DNA from 3 places in the Kitasatospora sp. NPDC056446 genome. Region 3 is predicted to be linked to each of the others. Evidence: riboswitches for the same ligand, from Rfam matches in the RefSeq annotation. Region 3 holds a riboswitch; each other region holds the start of a gene.
The links. A riboswitch is a leader RNA that binds a small molecule or an ion and turns the genes downstream of it on or off. The one in region 3 is predicted to bind cobalamin.
Positions count from the first base shown of each region.

Region 1: it holds a riboswitch for cobalamin, as region 3 does, so the genes downstream of both, ACFQ6N_RS04800 (FecCD family ABC transporter permease) here and metE (5-methyltetrahydropteroyltriglutamate--homocysteine S-methyltransferase) in region 3, are expected to answer to the same signal.
Region 2: it holds a riboswitch for cobalamin, as region 3 does, so the genes downstream of both, ACFQ6N_RS14135 (prenyltransferase/squalene oxidase repeat-containing protein) here and metE (5-methyltetrahydropteroyltriglutamate--homocysteine S-methyltransferase) in region 3, are expected to answer to the same signal.

Region 1 covers NZ_JBHTRF010000005.1:207-9,900, reverse strand. Annotated here, with positions in the region: gene ACFQ6N_RS04845 (WhiB family transcriptional regulator) at 1-172, opposite strand, end outside; gene ACFQ6N_RS04840 (diacylglycerol/lipid kinase family protein) at 539-1,510, opposite strand; gene ACFQ6N_RS04835 (hypothetical protein) at 1,561-1,989, shown strand; gene ACFQ6N_RS04830 (SigB/SigF/SigG family RNA polymerase sigma factor) at 2,050-3,081, opposite strand; gene ACFQ6N_RS04825 (anti-sigma regulatory factor) at 3,260-3,670, opposite strand; gene ACFQ6N_RS04820 (GNAT family N-acetyltransferase) at 3,862-4,350, opposite strand; gene ACFQ6N_RS04815 (nuclear transport factor 2 family protein) at 4,360-4,743, opposite strand; gene ACFQ6N_RS04810 (ABC transporter substrate-binding protein) at 4,834-5,826, opposite strand; gene ACFQ6N_RS04805 (ABC transporter ATP-binding protein) at 5,926-6,726, opposite strand; gene ACFQ6N_RS04800 (FecCD family ABC transporter permease) at 6,723-7,802, opposite strand; cobalamin riboswitch at 7,895-8,039, opposite strand; gene sodN (superoxide dismutase, Ni) at 8,146-8,541, opposite strand; gene sodX (nickel-type superoxide dismutase maturation protease) at 8,806-9,168, shown strand; gene ACFQ6N_RS04785 (CGNR zinc finger domain-containing protein) at 9,203-9,694, opposite strand, start outside.
Region 2 covers NZ_JBHTRF010000018.1:89,143-98,836, reverse strand. Annotated here, with positions in the region: gene ACFQ6N_RS14145 (peptidase) at 1-630, shown strand, start outside; gene ACFQ6N_RS14140 (flagellar hook-length control protein FliK) at 665-1,144, shown strand; cobalamin riboswitch at 1,302-1,448, shown strand; gene ACFQ6N_RS14135 (prenyltransferase/squalene oxidase repeat-containing protein) at 1,626-3,272, shown strand; gene ACFQ6N_RS14130 (hypothetical protein) at 3,269-4,363, shown strand; gene ACFQ6N_RS14125 (CbiQ family ECF transporter T component) at 4,368-5,564, shown strand; gene ACFQ6N_RS14120 (ABC transporter ATP-binding protein) at 5,569-7,212, shown strand; gene ACFQ6N_RS14115 (ECF transporter S component) at 7,209-8,138, shown strand; gene ACFQ6N_RS14110 (3-hydroxybutyryl-CoA dehydrogenase) at 8,249-9,115, opposite strand; gene aceB (malate synthase A) at 9,154-9,694, opposite strand, start outside.
Region 3 covers NZ_JBHTRF010000045.1:47,036-56,729, forward strand. Annotated here, with positions in the region: gene ACFQ6N_RS25685 (AMP-binding protein) at 1-2,078, shown strand, start outside; gene ACFQ6N_RS25690 (aspartate aminotransferase family protein) at 2,090-3,358, shown strand; gene ACFQ6N_RS25695 (TauD/TfdA family dioxygenase) at 3,372-4,235, shown strand; gene ACFQ6N_RS25700 (SDR family oxidoreductase) at 4,223-4,990, shown strand; gene ACFQ6N_RS25705 (methyltransferase domain-containing protein) at 4,995-5,747, shown strand; gene ACFQ6N_RS25710 (hypothetical protein) at 5,868-6,707, shown strand; cobalamin riboswitch at 6,803-7,027, shown strand; gene metE (5-methyltetrahydropteroyltriglutamate--homocysteine S-methyltransferase) at 7,183-9,498, shown strand.

The DNA.
Region 1 (9,694 bases), on a different contig from region 3:
CGGCGTCCTGGCCGGTCTCGAGCGCCCACTGGAGGCACTGCTCCATGACCGGACAACGGCGGCACACGGCCTTGGCTTCCTCGATCTGCAGCAGAGCAGGACCGGTGTTCCCGATCGGGAAGAACAGCTCCGGGTCCTCTTCGCGGCAGACAGCGCGGTGGCGCCAGTCCATGGTCGTCCAACTCCTCCTGCCGACGGGGGTGACCCGGCGACATAATCGATGGCTTGTGAATGTGAACGCTTTCACGAATCCCGCAACAGCAAAAGAGACCAAAGGCCTACCGGGCCCGGGTGGTCTGTGCTAGGGGGGATTCGGCGATTCGAGGGACACCCCGCGGTCGGCGCTCCGTGGTTCCGGAGTTGCCGTCGCTGCGATGTGTCCCGATCGCCATGTAGAGGTTCGCAAACCTCGGGCTCGGATACAACCCCCTTCGGGGAGGAATTTTTGATTCTTCGGTGTCGCCTAGCTCACAGCCAGTACTTCTATGGAGTGAAGGGGGCTTGTGCGTTCGAGAAGAAGGGCGAACCCCACTTCCGGTCACACAATCACACGCAGTGCCCGCCGTACGCCTGTGAAACTGACGCGACTCCTGTCTCCAAGATGGTCGCCGTCGACTTGGAACGGGGCCGGTTCCTCTGAAACCAAGGTGAAGTGTCTGACGTCGTGATAGGAGACGACGTGCCTTCCGGACGGGCCGGCCGGCGGGGCTCCATCGCTCGAAGGCTCGTGCGACCGCAGGATCTGACGGATCGTTCGAGCAGTGCCGAACGCCGTCATCCGGGTGATGCCGAAGACGTCGAGGTCCGTGTCGAAGGAGGCGAGCGGTGAGGGATAGACCGGACGGTTGCCGAGGAACGTCCACGGAGAGGTGTTGCTGACTATCGACAGCACCAGCCCCGGCACGGCCCCGTGGCCAGGCAGCTCAAGGGAGACGGGGCCGGAACGGCGCTGCTCACGCTGGGTGAAGTAGTGCCGGATCGCCTGCTTGACGTACAGGGCGTGGGTGGACTTGTGCCCGGCCCGGCGCTGCTCCTCGACCCGGCCGACCACCCCGGCGTCGAAGCCCAGGCCGGCGGTGAAGGTGAACCAGCGGTCCGGCAGCCCGTGGGTCATCGCCTTGCCGAGCCCGATCGGGCGCTCCCGGCCGTGCTCCAGCGCGTCCAGCAGGGCGCCGGTGGCCTCCACCGGGTCGTTGGGCAGGCCCAGCGCGCGGGCGAACACATTGGTCGAACCGCCCGGCACCACGGCCAGTCGCGGGACCCGCTCGCCCGGGCCGTGCGTGAGCAGCCCGTTCACCACCTCGTTGACGGTCCCGTCGCCGCCCAGCGCCACCACCAGGTCGACCGTGCCGTCCTCCGCGGCCCCGCGGGCCAAGTCGCGCGCGTGGCCCCGGTACTGCGTCTCCGCGACCTCCAGCTTGAGGTCGCTGCGCAGGGCGTGGATCAGGACGTCCCTGGTCCGGCCACTGGTGGTGGTGGCCTTGTGGTTCACGACCAGGAGAGCGCGCATGGGGAAAGCCTACGGGTCGGTACGGACCAACCGGCGGCTACCCTGCTGGAGTGACCGCAGAATCCTCCGCACCCGTACCCACGTCCGGCCCCGGCCGCCCGGTGCCCCTGACCCTGGGCGCCGCCATCACCGCCCTGGAGGGCGCCGCACTGGCCGTCGTCGGCGTCTCGGACATGGTGTCCGCACTGTCGGGCGAGGCCAGGCAGCTGGCCCTGAACGAATTCGGCGGCGCGGTCATCGTGCTGCTCGGCGTGCTGCCGGTGCTGGCCGCCCGCGCGCTGCTGAAGGAGCGCCGCTGGGGCCGGAGCCCCGCGGTGCTGACCAACTCGATCTGCCTGCCGGTCGCCTACTACATGGTCCAGAGCGGCGGCGCGATGATCGCCGTCGGCGCCGTGGTCGGCCTGCTCGGGCTGGTGGGCATCGGCGCGCTGCTGAGTCCGAGGACGACGGCGGCCCTGTACGCCCCGTCCGAGGACTGAGCACACAGGGCCGCCGGTGACCGGACGGCCGCCCGGCGGGAAACCGGGCGGCCGTCGGTCCTACTCCTCCACCAGGAGCTTCTCCCGCAGCTGGGCCAGTGTCCGGGCGAGCAGCCGGGACACGTGCATCTGGGAGATCCCCACCTCGGCGGCGATCTGCGACTGGGTCATGTTGCGGAAGAACCGCAGCACCAGGATCTTCTGCTCCCGGGGCGGCAGTTGGGCCAGCAGCGGCTTGAGCGACTCGCGGTACTCGACGCCCTCCAGCGCCTCGTCGGTGGCGCCCAGGGTGTCCGCGACGGCCGGCGACTCGTCGTCGCTGTCCGGCACGTCCAGGGACAGCGTGGAGTACGCGTTGGCGGACTCCAGGCCCTCCAGGACGTCCTCCTCGGAGATCCCCAGGTGCTCGGCCAGCTCGTGCACCGTGGGGGAGCGGCCGTGCCGCTGGGAGAGCTCGCTGGTCGCGGTGGTGAGCGACAGCCGCAGCTCCTGGAGCCGGCGCGGCACCCGGACCGCCCAGCCCTTGTCACGGAAGTGCCGCTTGATCTCCCCGACGATGGTCGGCGTCGCGTAGGTGGAGAACTCGACCCCGCGCTCGTGGTCGAAGCGGTCCACCGACTTGATCAGGCCGATGGTGGCGACCTGGGTGAGGTCGTCCAGCGGCTCGCCCCGGTTGCGGAAGCGCCGGGCCAGGTGCTCGACCAGCGGGATGTGCATCCGCACCAGCTGGTTGCGAAGCTCGACCCGCTCCGGGGAGCCCTCGGGCAGGGCGGACAGCCGGACGAACAGCGCCCGGGCGGCCTCCCGGTCCGGGGCGCCGCTGCGGTGCACGACCTGGGCGGGCACGGCGCCCTGGAGCTCCGGCTCGGCCGCCGCCGGTGCCTGGTCCGCCGCCGGTACCTGGTCCGCCGGTTCGGGCGCGGGTACGGAGTCGGGCGTCGGCTCGGACGTCGGCTCGGTGGGGTGGCTCATCCGGTGGGCGTCCTTCGGGTGCGCTTCGTCGTTGGCGGCGAGGCCGGGAACGCTCGCCTGGGTCGGTACGGCAGGTCCCGCCGTCGCGAGGCCGGTACGGTCCAGATCACTCACGGCCATTCCCCCGTTCCGTTCCGGGAGCACCGGGGCCGGTGGCCCCGGAATCGTGTCGTTGGTCGTACCGCGCGGGGCGGTACCGGGAGCCGTCCGCCGGGCCCCCGGGCGGGGGAGCGGCGGACGGCCCTTGCGCGGGTGCTGCTCGGTGCTGCTCGGTCTGCGCGCTGCGGCTCGGCGCCCGCTAGTGGGAGCCTGACCCGCCGCGCTTCTTGTGCAGGCTGATCGACACGGTCTTGTCCTCTCCGACCGTGGAGTCGACCTCGCCGGCCAGGGCGGAGAGCACCGTCCAGGCGAAGGTGTCCCGTTCGGGAGCCTTGCCGTCGGTGGTGGGAGCGGAGACTGTCACCTTCAACGAGTCGCCGACCAGCCGGAACTCGCAGGAGAGCACGGAGCCCGGCACCGCCTGCTGGAGCAGGATGGCGCAGGCCTCGTCGACCGCGATCCGCAGGTCTTCGATCTCGTCGAGGGTGAAGTCCAGCCGGGCCGCGAGCCCGGCCGTCGCTGTTCGGAGCACGGAGAGGTAGGCCCCCGCTGCGGGGAGCCGGACCTCCACGAAATCCTGAACACCGAGATCGCCGTCGATCTGGGACACCCTTGCCTCCTGGGTGACGCGCTGTGCTGTCTTGGTACCCCGCTTGTTACCCCGGTTGCCGCCTCGCGAAGAGGCGCCGGGGTCGCGGATCCGCCGTCGTTCTGCCGTCCGCGTCCCAGGTTCGGGAGTTACTGATGGTAAGGCATTGCGACGCAGGGTGGCAGACCCTTTTCCGGACCCGGTCGGTCCGTTCAGTGCCGGTCGGCGGCGGCGGCCGCCTCGGCGAGCGCCGAGTCGGTGAGCCGGTAGACCGTCCACTCGTCCATCGGCACCGCGCCGATCGACTTGTAGAAGTCGATCGAGGGCTTGTTCCAGTCCAGCACCGACCACTCGACCCGGGAGTAGCCGCGCTCGACGGCGATCCGGGCGAGCTCCAGCAGCAGGGCCTTGCCGTGGCCCCCGCCGCGCGCCTGCGGGCGGACGTACAGGTCCTCCAGGTAGATCCCGTGGGTGCCGCGCCAGGTCGAGAAGTTGCGGAACCAGAGCGCGAAGCCGACCGGTTCGCCGGTCGCGTCGTCCTCGGCGATCAGGCCGAACACGGCGGGCTCGGCGCCGAACAGGGCGTCGTGCAGCTGCTCCTCGGTGGCCACGGCCTCGTGCGCGGCCTTCTCGTACTCGGCCAGTTCGCGGATCATGGCGTGGACGACGGGGACGTCGGTGGCGACGGCGGTGCGGATCATGCCGCGAGCCTACTGCTCGGGCCGGGTCTCGTCCCAGGCCTGGACGGAGGTCTGGTCGACGATCCGCCCGTCCCGCAGGTCGGCCACGGAGGCGGACAGCACCCGGACGCCGTCCGGGTAGCGGCAGGACTCCAGGAAGGCGACGTGGTCGTCCTGGACGACCACCCGCTCCAGCCGGTGGGTCGTCTCGCGGCCGTAGGCCTCGCCCAGCATGGTGCCGATCTCCTCCCGGCCGCGCACCACCAGGGGGTGGCTGGGCTGGGTCTTGCGGTCGACCACGCGCAGTTCGGCGTCCTCCGCGTAGAGCGCCAGGAGGGCGTCGGCGTCGGCGTGCTCGATGCCCTCGCGCAGGGCGCGGGCGTCGAAGGCGGCGGTGGCTGCCGTGGTGGTCATGTCTCGCTCCTCCGGTCGGGGTTCCGTAGGCTCGTACGACGAGCCTACGCCCGGCGCCGTCGACCGGAGGAGGAGCGGGCACCGGGCCGGTCAGCGGGGCGGCACGGTGCGCAGGTAGTCGGCCAGGGCGACGATCGCGGCGGGGTTGCGCGGGCTCTCGACCAGGTCGGCGTAGTCCAGGACGAAGATCCGGTCGTTCCGGACCGCGGCGACGTTCGCCAGCGGCGGGAAGGACTTGAGGAACCTGCGCTTCTCCTCGGCGTCCGGCGTCGAGTAGTCGTTGATGACGATCACCTCGGGGTCGCGCTGCACCACGCTCTCCCAGCCGGCGGTGACCCAGCTGTCGGCGACGTCGCCCATGATGTTGGCCCCGCCGGCCTGGGCGATGATCCGGTCCGCGGCGGCGAACTTCCCGGCGGTGTACGGCTTGTCCTGCCCGCTGTCGTACAGGAAGACGGACGGGCGGTGCCCGGGCTGCGGGACGGCGGCGATCCGGGCCCTGGAGTCGGCGATCAGCCGGTCGGCGCGGTCCTTGACGTCGAAGATCTCGCCGAGGTTGGCGAGGTCGGTGTAGAGCGCGTCCAGCGGGTCCATCACGCCGCGCTCGGCGCCCTTGCCGCTGCGGCAGGACTCGCTCAGTACGTACGAGTCGATGCCGAGCGCCTTGAACGCCTGCGGGGTGACGCCGCCGCCCTCGTCGAAGCCGTAGTGCCAGCCGGCGAAGACCAGGTCGGCCCTGGCGTCGAGGGCGATCTCCTTGGTGAGCACCTTCTTGGAGAGCCAGGCGGTCTGCTGGTAGCCGTCCTTCCACGGCACCAGGTCGACCCGGCCCTTGTCGTCGGGCATGACGTAGCCGGCCATCCGGTCGGCGAGGCCGAGCGAGAGCATCAGCTCGGTGATGTTGACGTCGTTGGTGACCACCCGGGCGGGCTTGCGGGCGAAGGTCAGTTCGTCGCCGCAGTTCCGTACGGTCACCGGGTAGTGGGCGGAGACGGTGGCGTCCTCCCGCGGGGCGATCTCGGCGCCGCAGGCGGTGAGTCCGAGGACGAGCAGGGCGGCGGTGGCAACGGCCTTGGTGCGCACGGTGGTTCCTCTTCGGGACAGACGTGGGGACAAACGGGCGGCGGGCGGGCGGCGGACGGGCGGCGGACGTGGGGGCGGACGGGGCGGCGGGCGCCGGGCTCAGGCGCCGGGGGAGTCGAGGCGGTCGAAGAGCAGCTGGAGGGCCCCGGTCCCCGGGTGCCGCACCGGGGTGGCCCGGACGCCGAACACCTCGGCCAGCAGGTCGGGCCGGAGCACCTCGCCGGGCGGCCCGGAGGCGACGATCCGGCCGGCCCGCAGCACGTACAGCAGGTCGCAGTGGCCTGCCGCCAGGTTGAGGTCGTGCAGCGCGGTGAGCACCGTCGGGCCGGCCTCGCGGGCCAGCGCCAGCACCTCCAACTGGTGGGCGATGTCGAGGTGGTTGGTGGGTTCGTCCAGCACCAGCAGCCGCGGCTCCTGGACGAGGGCGCGGGCGAACAGCACCCGCTGCTTCTCGCCCCCGGACAGGCTCAGGAAGCCCCGTTCGGCGAGGTGCCCGGCCCGGACCTTGCGCAGCGCCTCGGCGCAGCGCCGCGCGTCCCCCTCGGCCGGGGCGCCGAAGCCCCGGCGGTGCGGCAGCCGGCCCATGGCGACCACCTCGGCCACCGTGAAGTCGAACTCGGCGGAGTGCTCCTGGGAGAGCGCGGCCACCCGCCGGGCGGTCTCGCGCGCGGTGAGCGCGCGCAGGTCGTCGCCGTCCAGCCGGACGGCCCCGCCGGTCGGCCGCAGCACCCGGTAGACGCAGCGCAGCAGGGTCGACTTGCCGCTGCCGTTCGGTCCGACCAGTCCGACCACCTGTCCGGCGGCGGCGTTCAGGCTCACCTCGTGGACCAGCCGGGCGCCGGCCAGTTCCACCGAGACGGCGTCGACGGCGAGGTCCTCGGCCTTCGCCGGGCCGGTCACCGGGGGCCTCCGAGGGCGTGGCCGCGGCGGCGCATCATCAGCAGGAAGGCGGGCACGCCGAGGACGGCGGTGAACACCCCGACGGGCAGCTCGGCGGGCGCCAGCAGGGTGCGGGAGGCGATGTCCACCCAGACCAGAAGCAGCGCCCCGGCGAGCGGCGCGACCAGCAGCACCCGGCGGTGCCCGGCGCCGACCAGCATCCGTGCCAGGTGCGGCACCAGCAGCCCGACGAAGCCGATCGCGCCGCTGACCGCGACGACCGTGCCGGTGACGGCGGCGGTCACCACGAACAGTTCGCGGCGCAGCCGGTCCGGGTCCACGCCGAGCGAGGCGGAGGTCTCGTCACCCATGGCGAGGGCGTCCAGCCGGCCGGCCGCGCAGGCCAGGTGGGCGAGTCCGGCCAGGACGGTGCAGGCCGCGATCGGCACCGAGCCCCAGGTGGCGCCGCCGAGGCTGCCGAGCAGCCACATCATGGCGCCCCGGGCGGCTTCGCCGCGGTCGGCGGCGAAGACCATCAGGGTGGTGACGGCGGAGAAGCCGTAGGAGAGGGCGGTGCCGGTGAGCACCAGCCGCAGCGGGGTGAGCCCGAACGCGGTGCGGGCGGCGAGGTAGACCAGCACCATGGCGAGCAGCGCGGAGCCGAACGCGGAGGCGGAGACCGCCCACACCCCGAGCGAGGCGAAGGCGCCGAACAGCATGACGGCGTTGGCCCCGACGGCGGCGCCGGAGGAGATGCCGAGGACGAAGGGGTCGGCGAGGGCGTTGCGCACCAGCGCCTGGACGGCGACCCCGGTGGCGGCGAGCCCGGCGCCGACCACGGCGGCCAGGACGGTGCGCGGCAGCCGGATCTCCCAGACGATCGCGTACGCGGCGGCTTCGTCCGCGTCCAGCCGACCGCCCGTCAGCCCGGCGGCCAGCAGCCGCAGGACGTGGGGGAGGCCGATCCCGGAGGAGCCGAACGCGACCCCGCAGACCAGGGAGGCCAGCAGGGCGGCGGCGAGGCCGAGGGCGAGCGGGAGAGCGGGTATTCGGCGGGCGGGCGGGCCGACCGCACGGTTCGCGGGTGCGCGGTTCACGGGTGCGCCTTGCCTCGGGCCGAGGGTGCGCCGGGGCGGCCGCCGGCCGCGGGCGTGCCGGAGCGCCGGTCCCCTCGCAGTCCGCGGCGAGTCGTCGGGATTCCGGCGGCCGAGGGCGATCGGGCTGGCGGGACCGTACGGGGACGGGCCTGCTCACCGTTGCGGGTCAGCGCCGGACTCTCACCGGACTTCCCCCTCGGACGCCCTGGCAGCATAACAGCCACTCAGGGCAGGCAACCCTTACCGGGGTCGGGTCGGGGTAGGGCGGGACGCGGACGCGGACGCACGACCGCCCCCGTCCGACGGGTGCGGACGGGGGCGGCCGGGTGGCGACGCGTCAGGCTCAGGCCTGCTTGGTCTCCCAGAAGATCTTGTCGACCTCGGCGATCAGGTCCAGCAGGGCCTGGCCGGTGGCGGGGTCGGTGGACGCCTTGGCGGCCGAGGCGGCCTTCAGGGTGTCGTTGATCAGCTGGTGCAGCTGCGGGTACTTCTCGAAGTGCGGGGCCTTGAAGTAGTCGCTCCACAGCACCGAGATGTGGTGCTTGACGGCCTCGGCGCGCTGCTCCTTGATGATGATGGCGCGGGCGCGGAAGTGCGCGTCCTCGTTGGCCTGGTACTTCTCCTGGGTGGCCTTGACGGACTCGGCTTCGAGCCGGGCCTGCGCCGGGTCGTACACGCCGCAGGGCAGGTCGCAGTGGGCGTGGGCGGTGGCGCGCGGTGCAAACAGGCGAGAGAACATGGGAGTCCTTCCTTGGATCGTCTTCCCGCGCCCGAGATTACCCTTCCGCCCCGGCGGTTTCGCGATCGGGCGGTGGGCGTAGGGCGAAAGGCGGAGCCGGAACCGGGGTGATCCGGGCATCGGGGAGGTGACGGTCCGTACGGCAGACTGGGGTCGGGCCGGTGCGGAGGAGGAGTCGTGGCGCGGAGCGCGGAACCGGGGGGCGCGGAACGGGCGGGCGGCGGTGTGCTGCCGTTCGGCACCGTGGACGTGGCGGGGCCGTCGATGGTGCCGACCCTGCGCGAGGGCGACCGGCTGCTGGTGCGGTACGGCGCGCCGATCCGGCCGGGTGCGGTGGTGCTCTTCCGGCACCCCTTCCAGCAGGATCTGCTGGTGGTGAAGCGGGCCGTCGAACGGCGGGCCGGGGGCTGGTGGCTGCTGTCGGACAACCGGCCGGTGGACAGCGACAGCCGCAGCTACGGCGCGGTCCCGGACGAGCTGGTGCTGGGCCGGGTGCTGCTGCGGCTGGGCCCCGGGCCGGCCTGGCTGGCGCCGGGCCGCCGGCTGGAGCGGCTGCTGCTGACCCCGCGGCTGGCCCGGGTGCCGGGCCTGGCCCGCCGCTTCGGCGTCCGGGTGGAGGAGCTCTGAAGGCCCGGTCCGGCCGGGCCCGAAGAGTGAGGCCCTAGCCGCCGGTGCCCAGCGCGGCCTCCGCCTCCTGGCGCTTGCGGGCCCGGTAGGCGGCGACGTTGGCCCGGGTCGCGCAGCGGTCCGAGCAGTACCGGCGGGAGCGGTTGGTCGAGGTGTCCAGGTAGGCGTTGCGGCAGGGCGCGGCCTGGCAGATGCCGAGCCGGTCGGCGCCCAGGGAGGTCAGGTGGATGGCCAGGCCCATGCAGGCGACGGCGCTGAAGTGGGCGGTGGCGGTGGGCGAGTTGTCGGCCAGGTGCAGGTGCCAGCGCGGCCGGCCGGCGTCGTCCAGGTAGTCGTGCCCGGAGACCAGCGGGCTGACGGGGTACTCCATCAGCAGGCTGTTCAGCAGGTCGACGCCGCGGATCTCGTCGCCGTCGGCGGCGGCTTCGAAGACTCCGCGCAGCCTGGTCCGTACCGCCCGCAGCCGGGGCACGTCGGATTCGTCGGCGAGCGCGGCGGCCCGTGAGGAGTCGGAGAACAGGGCGCG
Region 2 (9,694 bases), on a different contig from region 3:
TCGCTCCAGACCGCCGAGGGCCGGTTCTCGGACCGCTCGCAGTGGGGCGACTACAGCAACGCCTTCGGCCAGTCGCTGGCCCTGATCGCCCTGCACCGCACGCCCGGCGACGCCCCGGCGGCGGCCGTGGACTTCCTCGCGAACAGCCAGTGCGCGGACGGCGGCTTCCCGGTCGCCTTCGGCCAGGCCACCTGCGCCGGCGACGCGGACGCCACCGCGCTGGCCGTCCAGGCCCTCGCCGCCACCGGCCGCACCGCCAAGGCGAACAGCGGCCTGGGCTGGCTCGCCGCCCACCAGAACGCCGACGGCGGGTTCGCGGCCGCCGGGGCGACCGTCTCCAACGCCAACACCACGGGCCTGGCCACCCAGGCGCTGCTGGCCGGCGGGCGCTTCGGCGCCGGCCTCAAGGGGTGGGGCCGGCTGGTGAAGTTCCAGCAGGGCTGCGAGGCCGACCCCGCGGTGCGCGGCGCCGTCGCCTACGACGCCTCCGGCTTCAACGCGGGCAACGGCGCCCGGGCCACCGCGCAGGCCGTCCTCGGCCTCGCAGGCACCCCGCTGGCCACCCTCTCCGCCGCCGGGGCCCGCCCGGACGCGCCCACCCTGGCCTGCCCGGCCCCGGCTTCCCACTGACCCGCCGAAGCCCGACACCCAGAGGAGAGCTCCGATGACCGACACCCTCACTCCGGCGCGCCCGGTCCGCCGTACGCTCGGCTCGATCGCCGCGGCCGCCGCCCTCACCGCCGGTCTGCTCGGCGTCTCCGCCGTCCAGGCCCCGCAGGCTCAGGCCGCTGCCTGCAGCGGGACGACCGGCGTCACGGTCGTGGTCGACTTCACGGCCGTCGGCGGCGGTGTCCAGACCGGCTGTGCGCTCGGCGACCCGGCCAGTGGTCTGGCCGCGCTGACCGGCGCCGGGTTCTCGTACTCCTTCCACCCGCGCTTCCCGGGCTTCGTCTGCACCATCAACAGCCTGCCGACGACCTGCACCAACCCCACCGGCAGCGCCTACTGGTCGTACTGGCACGCCCAGCACGGCGGCTCCTGGTCGTACAGCACCCTGGGCGCGGGCAGCTACGACCCGGCCCCCGGCGACGTCGAGGGCTGGTCCTTCGGCGCCGGCGCGCAGCCGGGCATCACGGCCCCCTGAGCCCGGGCGCACGCGCGCCCCGGCCCCTCCGCGGACGGAGGGGCCGGGGCGTCGGCCACTGGTGGACCCGCCTCCGGCGGCGGTGGAGGCGGTGCCGTCGACGGCACGTGTGAACGGACCTACGCTGTGGTGAAAGCGATATGACGACTCGTTGACGATGGCTCCGAGCGCGTGGTGTGATGAACCGCTTTTCAATCCTCGGCAGTCAGGGGAAGCCGGTCCGATTCCGGCGCTGACCCGCAACCGTAGACCCGCCCCCAAGGGCTGGTGAGCCGGAATGCCTGCGCCGGGCCTTGTTCATGAGTACATGCGTCGTCGTGGACTACGACGCGGTCGCGACGGCCCCCTGCCGGGGGAGAGCCGTCGGCTGCGCCGTGGGACCCGACGACCGATCGGGGAGTCGCCGGTGAGGGTCAGCAGCAGTCCTACGCGTCGCGGAAGCAGAGAGCTGGGCTCGCTTCTGGTCACCACGGCCGTCGCGGTGGCCGCGGGAGGAACCGTCCTGCTGGGCCACCCCGGCTCAGCGGCAGCCGACCCGATCGGGCAGTGCCCGGCGACGACGGGCGCGATCGTCGCCGTCGACGCCGGCCACGGGGGCGGCGGGGGCGTCCGGGGCTGTGACGCCCACCCGACGCCGGGGATGAACCCGCCGCACAGCGCGATCGCCGTCCTCGCCCCGCGCACGGCCCCTGGCTACGAGGCGGCCGCCGAGAAGGGTGCCACCACACCGCCGACCACCACGCCTTCGACCATGCCCGCAGCCGCGCCCGCCGGGAGGAAGCCCGACGCCGTGAAGGGGAGCGCCTACCTCACCGACCCGTCCCGGCTGATCGGCGGTCACTACTACGAGGGGTTCCCGGCCTTCGCCGACTTCGGCCTGACCATCGACGGCGCCTACGCCCTGGCCGCGACCGGCACCGACGACGCCGCGCTGCGCCGGATCGTCGACTTCCTGGACCAGCAGGGCAAGGACGCGAGCGAGCGCACCGTCAACGACTGGACGGCCATCGGCGCCGAGTACGCCGGAGGCGGGTCCATCGGCAAGGAGGCGTTGCTGGCGGAGGTCGTGGGCCGCGACCCGCGCGCCTTCGGCGGCCACGACCTGATCGCCGCCCTCGCCGCGATGGTGTGCACCAAGGCCGACGCGAACACCGGCTGCGCTGCCCCCGGCAACTACGTCTACGCGACCTCGGTGTTCTCCCAGGCGCTCGCCGTCATGGCCCAGCTCCGGGCCGGCGACGCCGCCCACGCCGCCCCTGCGGTCGGCTACCTGAAGGGCCTGCAGCACGCGGACGGCTCCTGGCCGAGCCTGGTCCCCGCCACCGGCGACTCGGACGTGGACAGTACGGCGATGGCCGTCATGGCCCTGGCCCTGGTTCCGGGCGACGAGGCGGCGCAGGCGGTCGACAGGGGGGTCGCCTGGCTGGCCGCGCGGCAACTGCCCGACGGGGGCTTCCCCGGTGCGGCCGGTGACTCCACCAACTCGGCCGCGCTGGCCGTCCAGGGCATGACGACACGTCAGTCGCTCTACGGTGCGCAGATCGCCAAGGCGCTCGACTTCCTCGCCGGGCAGCAGAACGGCGACGGCGGGTTCAACGTCGCCTCCGGCGGCGGGCCCGGCTCGGACGTCCGCGCCTCCACACAGGTGCTGGGCGGTGCGACCGGGATCTCCTTCGGCACGCTGACCCGCACCCTCGGAGGTACGCCGACGCCGACTCCCACGGGGACGCCGACCGGCACGCCCACGGGGACGCCGACCGTTACTCCCACGGGGACGCCGACGGGCACCGCGACCGCGACCGGTACGCCGACCCCGACGGGCACCGGCACGCAGCCGGCGACGACGTCCCCTGCCTCCGTCGCGCCCGATCCCGGTGACGGCTCGACCACCGGGCCGTCCGGCGCCCCGCCCGTCGGTGACCCGCTCGTCGGTGACCCGCTCGTCGTTGGTGTTCCCGCCGGTGCCGGGCAGTCCGGGGCCGGGCGCTCCGGTGTCGGCGGCCTCGCGGCCACGGGGAGCGAGGCACTCGCACTGACGGGTGCCGCCGGCCTGCTGACCGCGCTCGGCGCCGCGGCCGTCCTGGCCGCCCGCCGTCGTACCGCCTCCGGCCCGGGGCGTCACCGGTGATCCGGCGCTTCGCCCGGCTGCTGGGCGCGGCCGCCACGACCCTGGCCGTCGCGTTCGGGGGTGTTGCCGTGGGCACCGCCCCGGCGTCCGCGGCCCCGCTGCCGATGGACCAGTGCACCACCACCTCCGGTGTCGTGCTCGCCGTGGACTTCGGAAAGTGGGGCGGCCCGCTGCTGCGCTCCTGCGGCACCACTCCCACCACCGGCTACACCCTGCTGAACCAGGGCGGCTGGAGGACCACCGGGACCGGGCACGACGGCCCGGCCTTCATCTGCCGGATCGGGTACAGCGGCTTCCAGGGCGGCAGGCAGTTTCCGACCCCGGACCAGGAGAAGTGCGTCCTGACGCCCCCGGCCACCGCCTACTGGTCGTACTGGCACGCCGATCCGGGCCAGAACACCTGGTCGTACAGCCAACTCGGCGCGATGCTCTACCAGCCGAAGCCGGGCAGCGTCGACCTGTGGATCTTCGGCGGCACCGACATCGAGGGCGCCGAGGGGCGTCCGGCCTTCTCGCCGGACAGTGTCCGGGCGCACGACCCCGGCCCCGGCGGGCAGCCGGCCGACCCGGGTCAGGGCACTGCGGGCGGCTCCGGCGGTGCCTCAGGCGGCTCCGGCAGCGGCTCCGGTGGCTCCACCGGCACGACCGGCACGACCGGCACGACCGGCACGACCGGCACGACCGGCGGCCCCGGGGCCGGACGAGCCCCGGCTCCCGCCAAGCCCCCGGCGGGCGGAGCCCGTCCGCCCGCGCCCGGCACGCCCCCCGGCACCGCCGTCACCCCCGAGGACGGCATCACCCCGCCGGGCGCGCCCGATCCGACGCCCGTGCCGGCCACACCGGTCCCGGTCGACACACCTCCCGCGACGCCCACGGACACGCCGAGCGACCAGCCGTCGGAGCAGCCCGCCGTGGCCGCGCCGACGCCCACCCCTGCCGTACCCGGCGCAGTGGTGAACGCCGACCCGGTGGCCGATGCCCCGCACGACTCCGGCTCGATGGTTCCCGCCGTGGTCGGGGTCGTCCTCGTCGTGGTGCTCGGGGTGGCCACCGTGGTCGCGGCGCGGCAGCGCCGCCGACGGGCCGAGTGATCGGGTGAGCACGCTCGACAAGGCCGTCGCCGGCTCCTCCCCGCGCTCCGTCCTCGGGCGGGCGGCGGCGAGCGGGCGCGCCCCGCGGAACCTGCACCCGCTGGCCTGGTGGGCCTGGGCGCTCGCCCTGGCGACGGCGGCCAGCCGCACCACCAACCCGCTGCTGCTCCTGCTCGTCCTCGGCGTGCTCGGCTTCGTGGTCACCGCCCGGCGCAGCGAGGCCCCGTGGGCGCGCGGCTTCACCTACTACCTGTGGCTGGCCCTGACGGTGGTGGCGATCCGGGTGGTCTTCCGGTGCGTCTTCGCCACCGGGACCACCCCGCACGACCATCTGCTCTTCTCGCTGCCGCACATCCCCACCCCGGCCTGGTACGCGGGCATCGAGATCGGGGGGCCGGTGTCGCTGGAGGCCACGCTCTCGGCGGCCTTCGACGGGCTGCGGCTGGCCTGTCTGATCTGCTGCATCGGCGCCGCCAACACGCTGGCCAACCCCAAGCGGGCCCTGCGCGTCCTGCCCGGGGCCCTGTACGAGCTGGGCGTCGCGGTGACGGTGTCGCTCAGTGTCGCGCCGCAGCTGGTGCAGAGCGTCCAACGCGTCGCCCGGGCCCGGCGGTTGCGTGCCGGGCGGCGCAAGGGCGTGCGCGCGCTGCGCGGCATCGTGGTGCCGGTCCTGGAGGACGCGCTGGAGCGCTCGCTGAGCCTGGCGGCCGCGATGGACTCGCGCGGCTACGGGCGTTCCGGCACCGCCTCGCGCCGCTCCCGGCGGCTCACCGGCGCCCTGATGCTGCTCGGCATGTGCGGCCTGTGTGCCGGGGTGTACGGGCTGCTGGACGGAACGGCTCCGGCCGCGCTCGGCGTGCCGGCCTTCGCGGCGGGTGCCGGGCTCTGTGTGGCGGGCCTGCTGCTCGGCGGGCGGCGGGTGCGGCGCACCACCTACCGGCCGGACCGGTGGCGGGCCGCCGAGTGGGCGGTCGCCGGGTGCGGAGTGGCCGCCGCCGTGCTGCTGTTCGCCACGGTCGGCTACGACGCCACCGACCTCAACCCCTCCCTCTACCCGCTGACCTGGCCGGCCCTGCCGCTCGTCCCGGTGCTCGCCCTGTTGTTGGCGGGCGCCGCCGGGATCGTCTCCCCGCCGCCGGGCCGAACGCCCGCGGCCTCCGCCGTCCCCCCGCCAGTACCGACCGTTCGCACACCGAGGTGACCACGTGATCCGATTCGACCAGGTCGGCGTGGTGTACGACGGCGCGACGACGCCCGTCCTGCGCGACGTCGACCTGCACATCCCGGAGGGCGAGCTCTGCCTGGTGGTCGGCCGTACCGGCGCCGGCAAGTCCACCCTGCTCGGCGCCGTCAACGGGCTGGTGCCGCACTTCACCGGCGGCACCCTGCGGGGCAGGGTCACCGTGGACGGCCGCGACACCGCCCACCACCCGCCGCGTGAACTCGCCGACGTGGTCGGCGTGGTCGGGCAGGACCCGCTGGCCGGCTTCACCACCGACACGGTCGAGGAGGAACTGGCCTACGTCATGGAGCAGTTGGCGATCCCGCCGGAGGTGATGCGCAAGCGGGTCGAGGAGACCCTGGACCTGCTCGGCCTGGCCGACCTGCGCCACCGGGCCCTGCACGAGCTCTCCGGCGGCCAGCAGCAGCGCGTCGCCATCGGCTCCGTCCTCACCGCGCACCCCCGCGTGCTGGTGCTGGACGAGCCGACCTCGGCGCTGGACCCGACCGCCGCCGAGGAGGTGCTCGCCGCGATCACCCGGCTCGTCCACGACCTCGGCGTCACCGTGCTGCTCGCCGAGCACCGGCTGGAGCGGGTCGTCCAGTACGCCGACCGGGTCGCCTACCTGCCCGGCGACGGGACGGTGGTGCACGGGCCGCCCGCCGAGGTCTTCCGGGACACCGCGATCGCGCCGCCCGTCGTCGACCTCGGCCGGCTGGCGGGCTGGCGGCCGCTGCCGCTGTCCGTCCGGGACGCCCGCCGGGCCGCCGCGCCGCTGCGCGAGCGGCTCACCGACGTGCCCGTTCCTCCGCCGCGCCGGGCAGCGGTGGCGGGGGAACGGGTGCTGGACGCCCGGGGGGTGGTCGTCCGGTACGGGCCGGTGGCCGCCGTCCGGGAGGTCGACCTGGCGCTGCGCGCGGGCGAGGTCACCGCGCTGACCGGCCGCAACGGCTCCGGCAAGTCCTCGCTGCTGTGGGCCCTCCAGGGATCCGGGCCGCGCCAGGGCGGCAGCGTGAAGGTCACCGGCACCGGGGGCGGGAAGGCCGAGGACCCCAAGCGCCTGCCCGCGGCCCGGGCCCGGCAGCTGGTCGGGCTCGTCCCGCAGACCCCCACCGACCTGCTGTACCTGGAAACGGTCGCCCAGGAACTCGCCCAGAGCGACCTCGAAGCGGACCGCGCGGGCGGGCCGACCGCACGGCGGATCCTCGACCGCCTGGCCCCCGGGATCCCGGACGGCACCCACCCCCGGGACCTCTCCGAGGGCCAGCGGCTGGCCCTGGTGCTGGCGATCCAACTGTCCTCCGCACCACGGGTGGTGCTGCTGGATGAGCCCACCCGGGGCCTGGACTACCAGGCGAAGGAGGCACTCACCGGCATCGTGGACGCCCTCGCGGCGGAGGGCCGCGCGGTCGTGGTCTCCACCCACGACGTCGAGTTCGTCGCCTCCGCCGCCGACCGCGTGGTCGTGATGGCCGAGGGGGAGGTCGTCGCCGATGGCCCGACCGCCGAGGTCATCGTCGCCTCGCCCACCTTCGCCCCGCAGACCGCCAAGATCCTCGCCCCACTGGCGTACCTGACCACCCGGCAGGTCGCCGAGGCCCTCGCACCGGCGCGGGCCGCCAGGTGACCGCCCTGCGGATCCCCGGCCGGGCCCGGATCGTCGTCGCCCTGGCCGCCTTCATCGGCCTCGTGGCCTTCACCTGGCCGTTCCTCGTCGCCCCCGGGAAGTTCGGCTCCGACTACGCCCCGCCGCTGATCTTCGGCGCCCTGCTCCTCCTGGTGCTCGCCGTCGTCATCGCCGAGATCTCCGTCGGCGGCATCGACGCCAAGGCCCTCGCCATGCTCGGCGTCCTCTCCGCCGTCAACGCCGGCCTGCGACCCCTCGGCGCCGGCACCGCCGGGGTGGAGACGGTCTTCTTCGTCCTCGTCCTGGCAGGCCGGGTCTTCGGCCCCGGCTTCGGCTTCACCCTCGGCTGCACCTCCCTGTTCGCCTCCGCCCTGCTCACCGGCGGCGTCGGCCCCTGGATGCCCTACCAGATGTTCGGCTGCGCCTTCGTGGGCCTGCTCGCCGGGCTGCTCCCGCCGGCCCGCCGCCGCTGGGAGGTCCCGATGCTGGCCGCCTACGGGGCGTTCTCCGGCTACCTGTTCGGCTTCCTGCTGAACCTCTCCTTCTGGCCGTTCTCCACCGACCCCAACAGCTCCATCGCCTACCTGCCCGGCCTGCCGTTCACCGAGCAGTGGCACCGCTACCTGCTGTTCGACCTCGCCACCTCGCTCGGCTGGGACACCGGCCGCGCCGTCACCACCTTCACCGCCGTGCTCGTCGTCGGCCCGGCCGTCCTCACCGTGCTGCGCCGCGCTGCCCGCCGCGCCAACTTCGAGCCCACCGTGCGCTTCGAGCCCGCCGTGCGGATCGAGCCCCCGGACGGCGCCGGCACCACGGCGGTGCCGGCTGCCGCGCGGCCGGTGGAGACGGCGCCCTCGTGCACCGGACAGGTCCTGCCGCGGCGCGCCGACCCCGCGCGGATGCGCCGATCGGCACCCGGACGGTAACCGCGTCGGCATGGGTCTCCCGGGATCCGCCGTCCGACGGGGGAGGCGATGTCCCGTCGACGCCCCGACCCTCCGCGACAGGGGCAGCGGCGCCGACGGGACGGACGCGGTCACACCGTCCGGTACCGGTGGAACCCGCGCCCGCTCTTGCGGCCGAGCAAGCCGGCTTCGACCATCCGGGAGAGCAGCGGCGGGGGCGCGTAGAGCGGTTCCTTGTACTCCTCGTACATGGACTCGGCGATCGCCTGGACGGTGTCGAGGCCGATCAGGTCGGCGAGTCGGAGCGGGCCCATCGGGTGGGCGCAGCCGTGGACCATGCCGGCGTCGATGTCCTCGGGGGTGGCGTGGCCCGCCTCGGCCATCCGGATCGCGGCGAGCAGGTAGGGCACGAGCAGGGCGTTGACGACGAAGCCGGCGCGGTCCCGGGAGCGGATGACGTGCTTGCCGAGGACGTCCCGGGCGAAGGCCTCCACCCGGTCGACGGTGGCGGGGGCGGTGTGCAGCGAGGTGACCAGCTCGACCAGCGGCATCACCGGGGCCGGGTTGAAGAAGTGCAGGCCCAGGACGTGCGGCGCTCGGCCGGTGGCGATGCCCAGCCGGGTGACCGGGATGGCGGAGGTGTTGGTGGCCAGCACGGCGTCCCCGGCGAACAGCACCTTGTCGAGGGTGGAGAGGACCTCGGTCTTGACCCGTTCGTCCTCGACGACGGCCTCGACGACGAGCTGGCGGTCGGCGAGGGCTTCGAGGTCGTCGGCGAACAGCAGGTGGGCCCAGGCGTCGGTGCGCTGCTCCTCGGTCATTCGGCCGCGGTCGACGGCGCGGTGCAGGGAGCGGTCGATCCGGGCACGGGCGGCGCTCAGGGCGTCCCGGCCGTTCTCGCAGACGATGGTGTCGAGCCCGGCGCGGGCGAAGACCTCGGCGATGCCGGAGCCCATCTGCCCGGCACCGACGACGGCCACACGGCGGATGTCGTTCATGCGATCGGCCTTTCGGGGTGGTTGCGGACCGGACCGGGTCAGGAAGCCGGGACGGTGGTGCGCACGAGGTGACGGGCGTAGGCCTCGGTGGTGAGGAAGGCGGGCAGCTCCGCGCCGAGGGCGGTCTCCTCCAGGATCCGGACCGCGTCGTCCACGAGGACCGGGTCGGCCCCTTCGGCGAGCAGGACGGCCCGTTCCCGGTCGATGTGTCGGCGCACCAGGTCCGCGGTGGCGAGCGAGCCGCCGGTCAGGCGGGTGCAGTGGTGCTGCCACTGCCAGAGCTGGCAGCGGGCGATCTCGGCGGTGGCGACGTCCTCCATCAGGCCGAAGACGGCGACGGCTCCCACGCCGCCCAGCCAGGCGGTCAGGTAGCGCAGCGCGACCGCGACGTTGGAGCGCACGCCCTGCTCGGTGGGCAGGCCGGCCGAGAGCCGCTGGACGCCCAGCAGGTCGTCGGCGGTGACCTCGACGTCCTCGCGGGTGCGGTCGAGCTGGTGCGGGCGGTCGCCGAGGACGGCGTCGAAGGCGGTGCGGCAGGTGGCGACCAGGCCGGGGTGGGCGACCCACGAGCCGTCGAAG
Region 3 (9,694 bases):
CGGCGGCGCCCGCCGCTCCCGGGGCGCCCGGGCCCGCCCCCGGGGCCGTCGCGGGGCCCGTCGTCGAACCCGTCAGGGGTGCGGGGCCCGTCGTGGGTGCGGAACCCGTCACTGTCGAGGAGCCCGTCGCGCTCAGCTGGGCGCTCGACGCGGAGGCCACCGCCCGGCTGGTCGCCCGGCACGGCGGCGGGGCCGGTCTGGAGGCCCTCCTGCTCGCCGCCTTCGCCGGGGCCGTCACCGACTGGGACGGCACCCCCGGGCTCGCGGTGGAAGTCGAGACCCACGGCCGGGACACCGGCGGCGACCCGGGCGAATTCCTGGACACCGTCGGCTGGTTCACCGCCGTCAAGCACGTCGCACTGACGGCCGGAGCGGGCCCGGAGGCGGTGGCGCGGCGCCTGCGCGAGGCACCCGTCCGGCCGATGGACGGGCCGGGTGAGCGGCCCGGCGCCGGGTTCAACTTCCTCGGTACCTTCCGGCTGCCGGAGGACTCCGGGCTGGACTGGACGGTCGCCGAGGAGCAGGCCGGGGTGGCCCGCTGCGCCGGTGGCGACCCGCTGTACCGCCTGCGGCTCACCGCGCGCATCGTGGAGCAGCGGCTGGTCGCCGACCTGGTGTACGGGTGGCCCGGGCTGCCGCACCACGCCGCCGACCGGATCACCGCCGCGTTCGCCGAGGTGGTGGCGTCGGAGGCAGGGGTGTCAGAGGTGGCGGTGGCCGGGACGGGAGCGGCCACGACGGCCGTACGGCCCGTCCGCGTCCCGCTGTCCACCTCCGGTCAACTGCTGCACCCCGGTGCCCCGCCGACCGGCCGGCCGCCGGAGCGCGCACCCGCCCGGGCCGGAGGGCACGCACCGGCCCCGGAGCCTGCCCGCGAGCCCGCCCGGCTGTCCGTCCGGGAGCCCGCCCGGGTGCTGCTCACCGGCGCCACCGGCTACCTCGGACGGCACCTGCTGGACGCCTTCGTCCGGCGCGGCGCCGACGTCACCTGCCTGGTGCGGGCCTCGGACGACGCCGGGGCGCTCGGCCGGCTGGGGACCGGTCCGGCCTTCGGGGCCGAAGCGGTCCACGCCGTCGCCGGGGACATCGGCCGGGACGGTCTCGGGCTCTCCCCGGCCGGGCTGGAACGGGCCCGGGGCGCGGGGATCGTCGTGCACGCGGCGGCGGACGTCCGGCTGGTGGCCTCGCCCGACGAACTGGAGCTCACCAACCACACGGCGGTGCGCGGGCTGCTCGGCTGGGTCGGGGAGCACGCCCCGACCGCCCGCGTCCACCACGTCTCGACGCTCGCCGTCTCGGGCGGCGTGGACGGCCCGACGCGCCGCTTCAGCGAGGCGGACCTGGGGATCGGCCAGTACTTCCGCACCCCGTACGAGCGGACCAAGTTCCGGGCGGAGCAGGCCGTCCGGGCCTGGGCCGCCACCGGGCACGCCGCCTACCTGCACCGCAGCGGCCACATCGCGGCGCACAGCCGGACCGGCGCGTTCCAGGCGAACGCCGGCGACAACCGGATCTACCAGCTGGTCCGCGGCTACCTGCTGGCCGGGGCGGCACCGAGCCGGCCGGACACCGCCTTCGCGTTCTCGCACGTGGACACGGTGGCGGCCGGGATCGCCGCGATCGCCCTCGACCCGTACGCCGCGCCCGGCGCGTACCACGTCGAATCGCCGTACCAGGTCCCGCACGATGAGCTGGTGGGCTGGCTCGCCGGGCTCGGCCATCCGGTGCGGCTGACCGACGACGAGGGCTTCGCGGCCGCCATCGCCGCCGCCGAGCGGCGGCACCCGACGGCCGCCCGGGTGGCCGCCGCCTGGGCGCAGCAGGAGGAGCGCAACGTCCGGGTGGACAGCGCGTACACCACGGCCGTGCTCGACCGGCTGGGCGTGCGCTTCGCCGCCCCGACCCCGCAGTGGTGGTCGGCCGCGCTCTCCTGGGCCGCCGAGGCCGGCTACCTGCCGCCCGCCGGCCCGCCCCCGAGCAGCTCCGCCGACCAGAACCCCCGTACCCCCGAAGGCCAGACCCCCCGTACCGCCCAAGGCCAGAACCCCCGTACCCCCCAAGGCAGGACCCACTCGTGAAGGCAGGTTCCGTGTCCCAGCTCTCCCCGGCGCTCAAGCAGGCCACCCCGGTCGTCGCCGTGCGCGGCGAAGGCCTCCACCTCTACGACGCCGACGGGCGCCGGTACCTCGACTTCACCTCCGGGGTGGGGGTGACCAGCACCGGCCACTGTCATCCACGGGTGGTCGAGGCCGTCCGCGAACAGGCGGGCCGGCTGATCCACGGCCAGTACACCACCGTGCTGCACGACCCGTTGCTCACCCTGACCGAACGGCTCGGCGAGGTGCTCCCGCCCGGCCTGGACTCGCTGTTCTACGCGACCGCCGGCACCGAGGCGGTCGAGGCGGCGCTGCGGCTCGCCCGGCACGCCACCGGGCGGCAGAACGTGATCGTCTTCGAGGGCTCCTTCCACGGCCGCACGATGGGCGCGGCCTCGCTCACCACGGCCGGCACCCGGTTCCGGGCGGGCATCGGGCCGCTGATGCCGGGGGTCGCGGTGGCGCCCTTCCCGGCCGCCTTCCGGCTGCGCCGCTCGCTCGGGCTGTCCGAGGAGGAGGCGGTGGCGTACGCGCTGCGCGGCCTGGACGAGGTGCTCGCCACCGCGTCCGCGCCCGCCGAGACGGCGGCGATGTTCGTCGAGCCGGTGCTCGGTGAGGGCGGCTACGTCCCGGCGCCGCCCGGCTTCCTCGCCGGGTTGCGCGAGCGCGCCGACCGGCACGGCATCCTGCTGGTGGTGGACGAGGTGCAGACCGGCTTCGGCCGCACCGGCCGGTTCTGGGCCCACGAGTACGAACAGGGGGTGCGGCCGGACGTCCTGATCACCGCCAAGGGCCTGGCCAGCGGCTTCCCGCTGTCCGCGATCGCCGCGCCCGCCGAGCTGATGGGCCGTGCCTGGCCCGGTTCGCAGGGCGGCACGTACGGGGGGAATCCGGTGGCCTGCGCCGCCGCCCTCGCCACCCTGGACGTGCTGCGCGACGAGCGGCTGGTGGAGAACGCGGCCGAGCAGGGCGCCCGGCTGCTGGTCGGTCTGCGGACGGTCGCCGCCGAGGCGCCCGGGATCGGCGACGTCCGAGGGCTCGGGCTGATGGCCGCGAGCGAGTTCTGCCACCCGGACGGCTCGCCGGACCCGGAGGCGGCCCGGCGTGTCCAGCAGGCGGCGGCCGAGCACGGTCTGCTGCTGTTGCTCTGCGGGGTCCACCTCAACGTGGTCCGGATGATCCCCGCGCTGGTGGTCACGGCCGGACAGATCGACGAGGCGCTGGAACTCTGGACGAAGGCCGTCGCGGCCGGAAGCCGGTAGGGAGGAGAGACCCATGGACGCGGTGACGGAAATCGGCTGGAGCAGCCTGGAGTTGGAGGCCCGACGGGAGCTCTGGTCGCTCCCGCTGGGGGAGGTGGAGCGGCGGCTGCTGTGGGCCGACGCGCGGGCCGGGCGATGGGGGGCGGCCGAGCCGGTGCGGGCCCGGGTGCGGGACTTCGTGCGGGATGCCGTCGCCTCGGTCGGCATCACGCATGTGAGCGGCCTGGTGGACGTGGAGCACCCGGAGGACCAGATCACCGAGGTGCTCTCCTTCCTGCTGGGGGACTACGGCCGGATCGTCCCGCAGAACGGGCGCGGCGACCTCACCTCGGTGCTGTGCGACCAGGACGGCGACGGCAACACCGAACTCGGGTTCCACTGCGACACCTGCGACCTGCTGATCCTGCTCTGCCTCCGGCCGGCCTTCGACGGCGGCGGGCTGACCAAGCTGGCGAGCGCCCGGCACGTCCACGACCTGATCGGCCGGGAGCGGCCGGACGCGCTGGCGACGCTCTGCGAGGAGTGGACCTTCGAGCGCAGCGGCCGGGCGGGCCCGCAGGTGGTGGTCACCCCGATCCTCTACCACCAGAAGGAGGGCACGGTCGGCTGCTACTACCAGACCCGCACCGTCCGCTCCTCCCCGGACCGGGGCGGCCCCGAACTGACGGACCGTCAGTGGGAGGCGCTGGGCGTGCTGGACGAGGTGCTGTACCGGCCGGAGATCGCCTTCGGCCTGCCGATGGAGGCCGGCGACCTGCTGATCATCCGCAACAGCCGGGTGCTGCACGGGCGTTCGCCGTTCATCGACGAGCCCGGACCGTACTCCCGGCGGATGCTGCGGATCTGGCTGAACGAGGGTGAGACATGGGCGCGTTGACCGCACCGCACGGACGGGTGGCGATCGTCACCGGCGGGGGCAGCGGCCTCGGCCGGGCCTCGGCACTGGCCCTGCTGGACGCAGGCTGGACCGTCGTCGTCGCCGGACGGCGCAAGGACGCCCTGGAGGAGACCGCCGTCCTCGCCGGGGAGGCGGCCTCCCGGGTGCTGGCCGTCCCGACCGACATCCGGAGCCCGGCGGACGTCGCCCGGCTCTTCGACACCGTCCGCGACGAACACGGCCGACTGGACCTGCTGTTCAACAACGCGGGCGCCGCCGCCCCGCGCCGGCCGATCACCGAGACCCCGTTCGAGGACTGGAACCGGGTGCTCGACACCATCGTCACCGGCGGCTTCCTCTGCGCCCGCGAGGCCTTCCGAGTGATGAGCACCCAGACCCCGCAGGGCGGGCGGATCATCAACAACGGCGCGCCCTCGGCGTACGTGCCGCGCCCCAACTCCATCGCGTACACGGCCGCCAAGCACGCCGTGCTCGGCCTGACCAAGGTGCTCGCCCTGGACGGCCGCCCGTACGGCATCTCCTGCGGACAGATCGACGTCGGCAACGTCGCCCCGGTCGACGGCGGCCCGCAGCCGGCCGCGATGCAGGCCGACGGGACGAGGGCGGTCGAGGCGACCATCCCGGTGGAGCGCTTCACCGAGGCGCTGGTGCTGATGGCCTCCCAGCCGGCCGACACCGTCATCCAGTCCCTGGTGGTGCTGCCCACCACCATGCCGTTCGTCGGCCGGGGGTGACGCGGTGCTGGTCAGCGCACGCTCCTTCGCGGAGTACCGGGCGATGTTCACGCTCACCGACGGCGACTTGGAGCAGCGCATCCTGGACTGCCCGGCCGGCGCGGCGAGCTTCGTCGCCGAAGCGGGCCCGCTCGGCATCGACGCCGTCGCCGTGGACCGCCAGTACGCGGACCACCGCGAGGACTTGGGCCTGCTGGTGGAGCGGGAGACGGAGTTCAAGCGCGAGCTGCTGCGGAAGGAGACGGCGGGGTACCCGTGGACCTGGTACGACGACGCGGACGACATGATCCGCCAGTGGACCGCCAACGCCCGCCTCTTCCGCGCCGACATCGCCGCCCGCCCGGACCGCTACGTCGCCGGATCGTTGCCCGAACTGCCCTTCGCCGACAATGAGTTCGACCTGGTGCTCAGCTCGCACCTGATCTTCTCGTACGGCAGCCGCTTGGACGAGCACTTTCACCGGGCGGCCCTGCTGGAGCTCGCCCGGGTGGCGCGCCGGGAAGTCCGGCTGTTCCCGCTGATGGTGTACGACACCCGGGTCAGGTACCCGGGGCTGGAGCGGCTGCGCCGGGACCTGGCCGGACTCGGCATCCCGAGCCGGGTGGAGCGGGTGGCGTACGAGTTCCAGCCGGGCGACAACGAGATGCTGGTGCTCTCCTGCGCGGGGTACCGGCCGCTGGTGCGGACCGCCCGGGGAGCCACGGAGGCCGTCGACCCGGTGCGGTGGCGCCACCGGGAGGAGGGGGCCGGGTCGTAGGCGGGAGCCGACCGGCCGGCCGGGCCCGGCGCGGAGTGGATCGGGTATGCCCATGGGGGGTATGGAGATCGGGCGATATGTCCATGGACAACTCGTCTCCGCCGCGCCACAGTTGTCCGCATGAACACGCACCAGCACCACCAGCACCATGAGTCACACGAGAACCACGGGAACCATGGGCACGCCGAGCACCACGGGCACGCCGGGCACGACGGGCACGACGGGAACGCGGACCACGGCCACCACGCCGGGCACGGCGCCCCGCAGGGGCTGACGGCCTCCGACCAGGGCTTCACCCTGGTGCCGGAGACCGTCGGCCCCGACGGCGAGTTCACCTTCCGCATCACCGGCGCCGACGGCGAGCCCGTCACCGCGTACGAGCCCCAGCACGAGGCGCTGCTGCACCTGATCGTGGTGCGCCGCGACCTCTCCGGCTACCGCCACGTCCACCCCGAGCTGGACGCCGACGGCACCTGGCGGGTGGCCACCCCCTTCGACGGGCCCGCCGCCTACCACGTGTACGCCGACTTCAAGGCCGTCGGCGCGGCCCCGCTGACCCTCGGCGTGGACGTCGCCCTCCCCGGCGGGTCCGCCGACCGCCCGCTGCCCGAGCCCGCCGCGACCGCCGACGTCGACGGCTACACCGTCACCCTGGCCGGGCAGTTGGCCGCCGGGCGGGGCGCGCCGCTGACCTTCCTGGTCGCCCGCGACGGCTCCCCGGTCACCGACCTCCAGCCCTACCTCGCGGCCTACGGCCACCTGGTCGCCCTGCGCGCCGCCGACCTCGCCTACCTGCACGTCCACCCGAACGGGGAGCCCGGCGACGGCGCCACCGCGCCCGGCCCGGACGTCACCTTCCACGCCGTCGCCCCCACCGCGGGCCCGTACCGGCTCTACCTCGACTTCAAGCACGGCGACACGGTCCACACGGCCGAGTTCACTGCCGTCGCCGTGGACTGAGCGTCAGCCGGCCGCCGGTCCGCCGGGCCCGCGGGGTGGTGTCCATCCTTCGGACAGGATCCCGGAACCCGCTGTCCGGAACGCCGTACGCACTCTAAGCTGGCCGCGCAGCTGGTTCGCCCTGTCCGCCAGGCAGGCGCGTCGCAAGAGGGAACCCGGTGGGAATCCGGGACTGCCCCGCAGCGGTGAGTGGGAACGACCGCCGTCATACGCACTGGGCCCGGGAGGGTCTGGGAAGCGACGGCCAGTAGGTGCCTGTCCTGGAGCCAGGGCGGGTGTGCCCGCGAGTCCGAAGACCTGCCACTGCCCGTGCGCGACCGTTCGCGCGCGGCCATCCGGTGATCCCGAGGGCGGGTCGGCGACCATACCTGGCGGAGTCGTGCCCGTGTGCGGGCACCCGTCCGGTTCGTCATCCCTTCGCGTCCTCCTCCCGTCGCCGGGTATGTGAGGAAACAGGCTCGCGAAGGAGAGTCCCTTGACCACGAAGTCCGCAGCGGCGGCAACCCTCGCCACCGTGCACGGCTACCCCCGCCAGGGCCGCAACCGGGAACTGAAGAAGGCGATCGAGGGCTACTGGAAGGGCGCCGTCACGGCGGAGGCCCTGCTGACTGCCGCCGCCGAACTGCGCCGGGAGAACTGGCAGCAGCTCGCCGACGCCGGGATCGAGGAGGTCCCCACCGGCGACTCCTCGCTCTACGACCACGTGCTGGACACGACGGTCGCCGTCGGCGCGATCCCGGCCCGCCACCGCGCGGCCGTCGAGGCCGACCCGCTGGACGGGTACTTCGCCATGGCGCGCGGCACGCAGGACGTCGCGCCGCTGGAGATGACGAAGTGGTTCGACACCAACTACCACTACCTGGTGCCCGAGTTGGGGCCGGATACCGAGTTCGCGGCGAACCCGGCCAAGGCGGTCGGGGAGCTGCGGGAGGCGCTCGCGCTCGGCCATGACGCCCGGCCGGTGCTGGTCGGGCCGGTCACCTACCTGCTGCTCGCCAAGCCGGCCCCGGGGGTGGCGGCCGACTTCCAGCCGATCACGCTGCTGGACCGGCTGCTGCCCGTCTACGCCCGGCTGCTCGCAGAGTTGAAGGCGGCCGGCGCCGGGTGGGTGCAGCTGGACGAGCCCGCGCTCGTCCAGGACCGCACCCCGGCCGAACTGAACGCCGCCGCCCGCGCCTACCGCGACCTGGGGGCCCTGGCCGACCGGCCGAAGCTGCTGGTCGCGAGCTACTTCGACCGGCTCGGCGAGGCCCTGCCCGTGCTGGCCAAGGCCCCGGTCGAGGGCCTGGCCCTGGACTTCACCGGCCCGGCCGCCGCCAACCTGGACGACCTCGCCGCCGTCGGCGGCCTGCCCGGCAAGCGCCTGGTGGCCGGCGTCATCGACGGCCGCAACATCTGGATCAACGACCTGGAGAAGTCGCTCGCCACCCTGGCGACCCTGCTCGGCCTCGCCGGAACCGTCGACGTCGCGCCCTCCTGCTCGCTGCTGCACGTCCCCCTGGACGCCACCGCCGAACGGGAGTTGGACCCGCAGATCGCCCGCTGGCTCGCCTTCGCCCGGCAGAAGGCCGCCGAGGCCGCGCTGCTCGCCCGCGGCCTGCGCGAAGGCACCGGCGCCATCACCGCCGAACGCGCCGCCAACCGCGCCGACCTGGCCTCCCGCGCCAACTCGCCCATCACCCGCGACCCGGCCGTGCGCGCCCGCACCGCCGCCGTCACCGCCGACGACGCCCGCCGCGCCGATCCCTACCCCGTACGCGCCGAGGCCCAGAGCGTCCGGCTCGGCCTGCCGCTGCTGCCGACCACCACGATCGGTTCCTTCCCGCAGACCACCGAACTTCGACTGGCCCGAGCCGATCTGACGGCGGGTCGGATCGACGGCGCCGCCTACCGCGAGCGGATGGCGGCCGAGGTCCGCGAGGTCGTCGCCTACCAGGAGAAGGCCGGCCTGGACGTCCTCGTCCACGGCGAACCCGAACGCAACGACATGGTCCAGTACTTCGCCGAGCAGCTCACCGGCTACCTCGCCACCCGGCACGGCTGGGTGCAGTCCTACGGCACCCGCTACGTACGCCCGCCGGTCCTCGCCGGGGACATCTCCCGCCCGCACCCGATGACCGTCGACTGGTTCGAGTACGCGCAGGGCCTCACCCGCCGCCCGGTCAAGGGCATGCTCACCGGCCCGGTCACCATGCTCGCCTGGTCCTTCGTCCGCGACGACCAGCCGCTCGCCGACACCGCCCGCCAGGTCGCCCTGGCCCTGCGCGACGAGGTCACCGACCTGGACGCCGCCGGCGCCGCCGTCGTCCAGGTCGACGAACCGGCCCTGCGCGAGACCCTCCCGCTGCGCGCCGCCGACCGCCCGGCCTACCTGGACTGGGCCACCGAGGCCTTCCGCCTGGCCACCTCCGGGGTCCGCTCCGACACCCAGATCCACACCCACATGTGCTACGCCGAGTTCGGCGCGATCATGACCGCGATCGACGAACTCGACGCGGACGTCATCTCCCTGGAGGCCACCCGCTCCCACATGGAGGTCGCCGGCGAACTCGCCCGGGCCGGCTACCCGCGCGAGGTCGGCCCCGGCGTCTGGGACATCCACTCCCCGCGCGTCCCGGACACCGACGAGGTGGTCGCCCTGCTGCGGGCCGGGCTCGCCGCGATCCCGGCCGAGCGGCTGTGGGTCAACCCCGACTGCGGCCTGAAGACCCGGGGCTGGCCGGAGACCCGGGCCTCACTGGACAGCCTGGTGGACGCCGCCCGCCGCCTGCGCGAGGAACTCGCCGGCTGACCCGCCGGGCGCGGGAGCCCAGGGGCGGGCGCGGCGCCGGTGCCGCGCCCGCCCCTGTGGCGGTGCCGAACTCCCGTACCGCCGGACGGCGGTGGAATCCTCCGAAGAGCCGAATGGGGACATGGAAAGACAGCCGCACGCACTGCTTGGCCCTGCCGCCCTGCTTGGCCCTGCCGCACCTCTTGGCCCTGCCGCC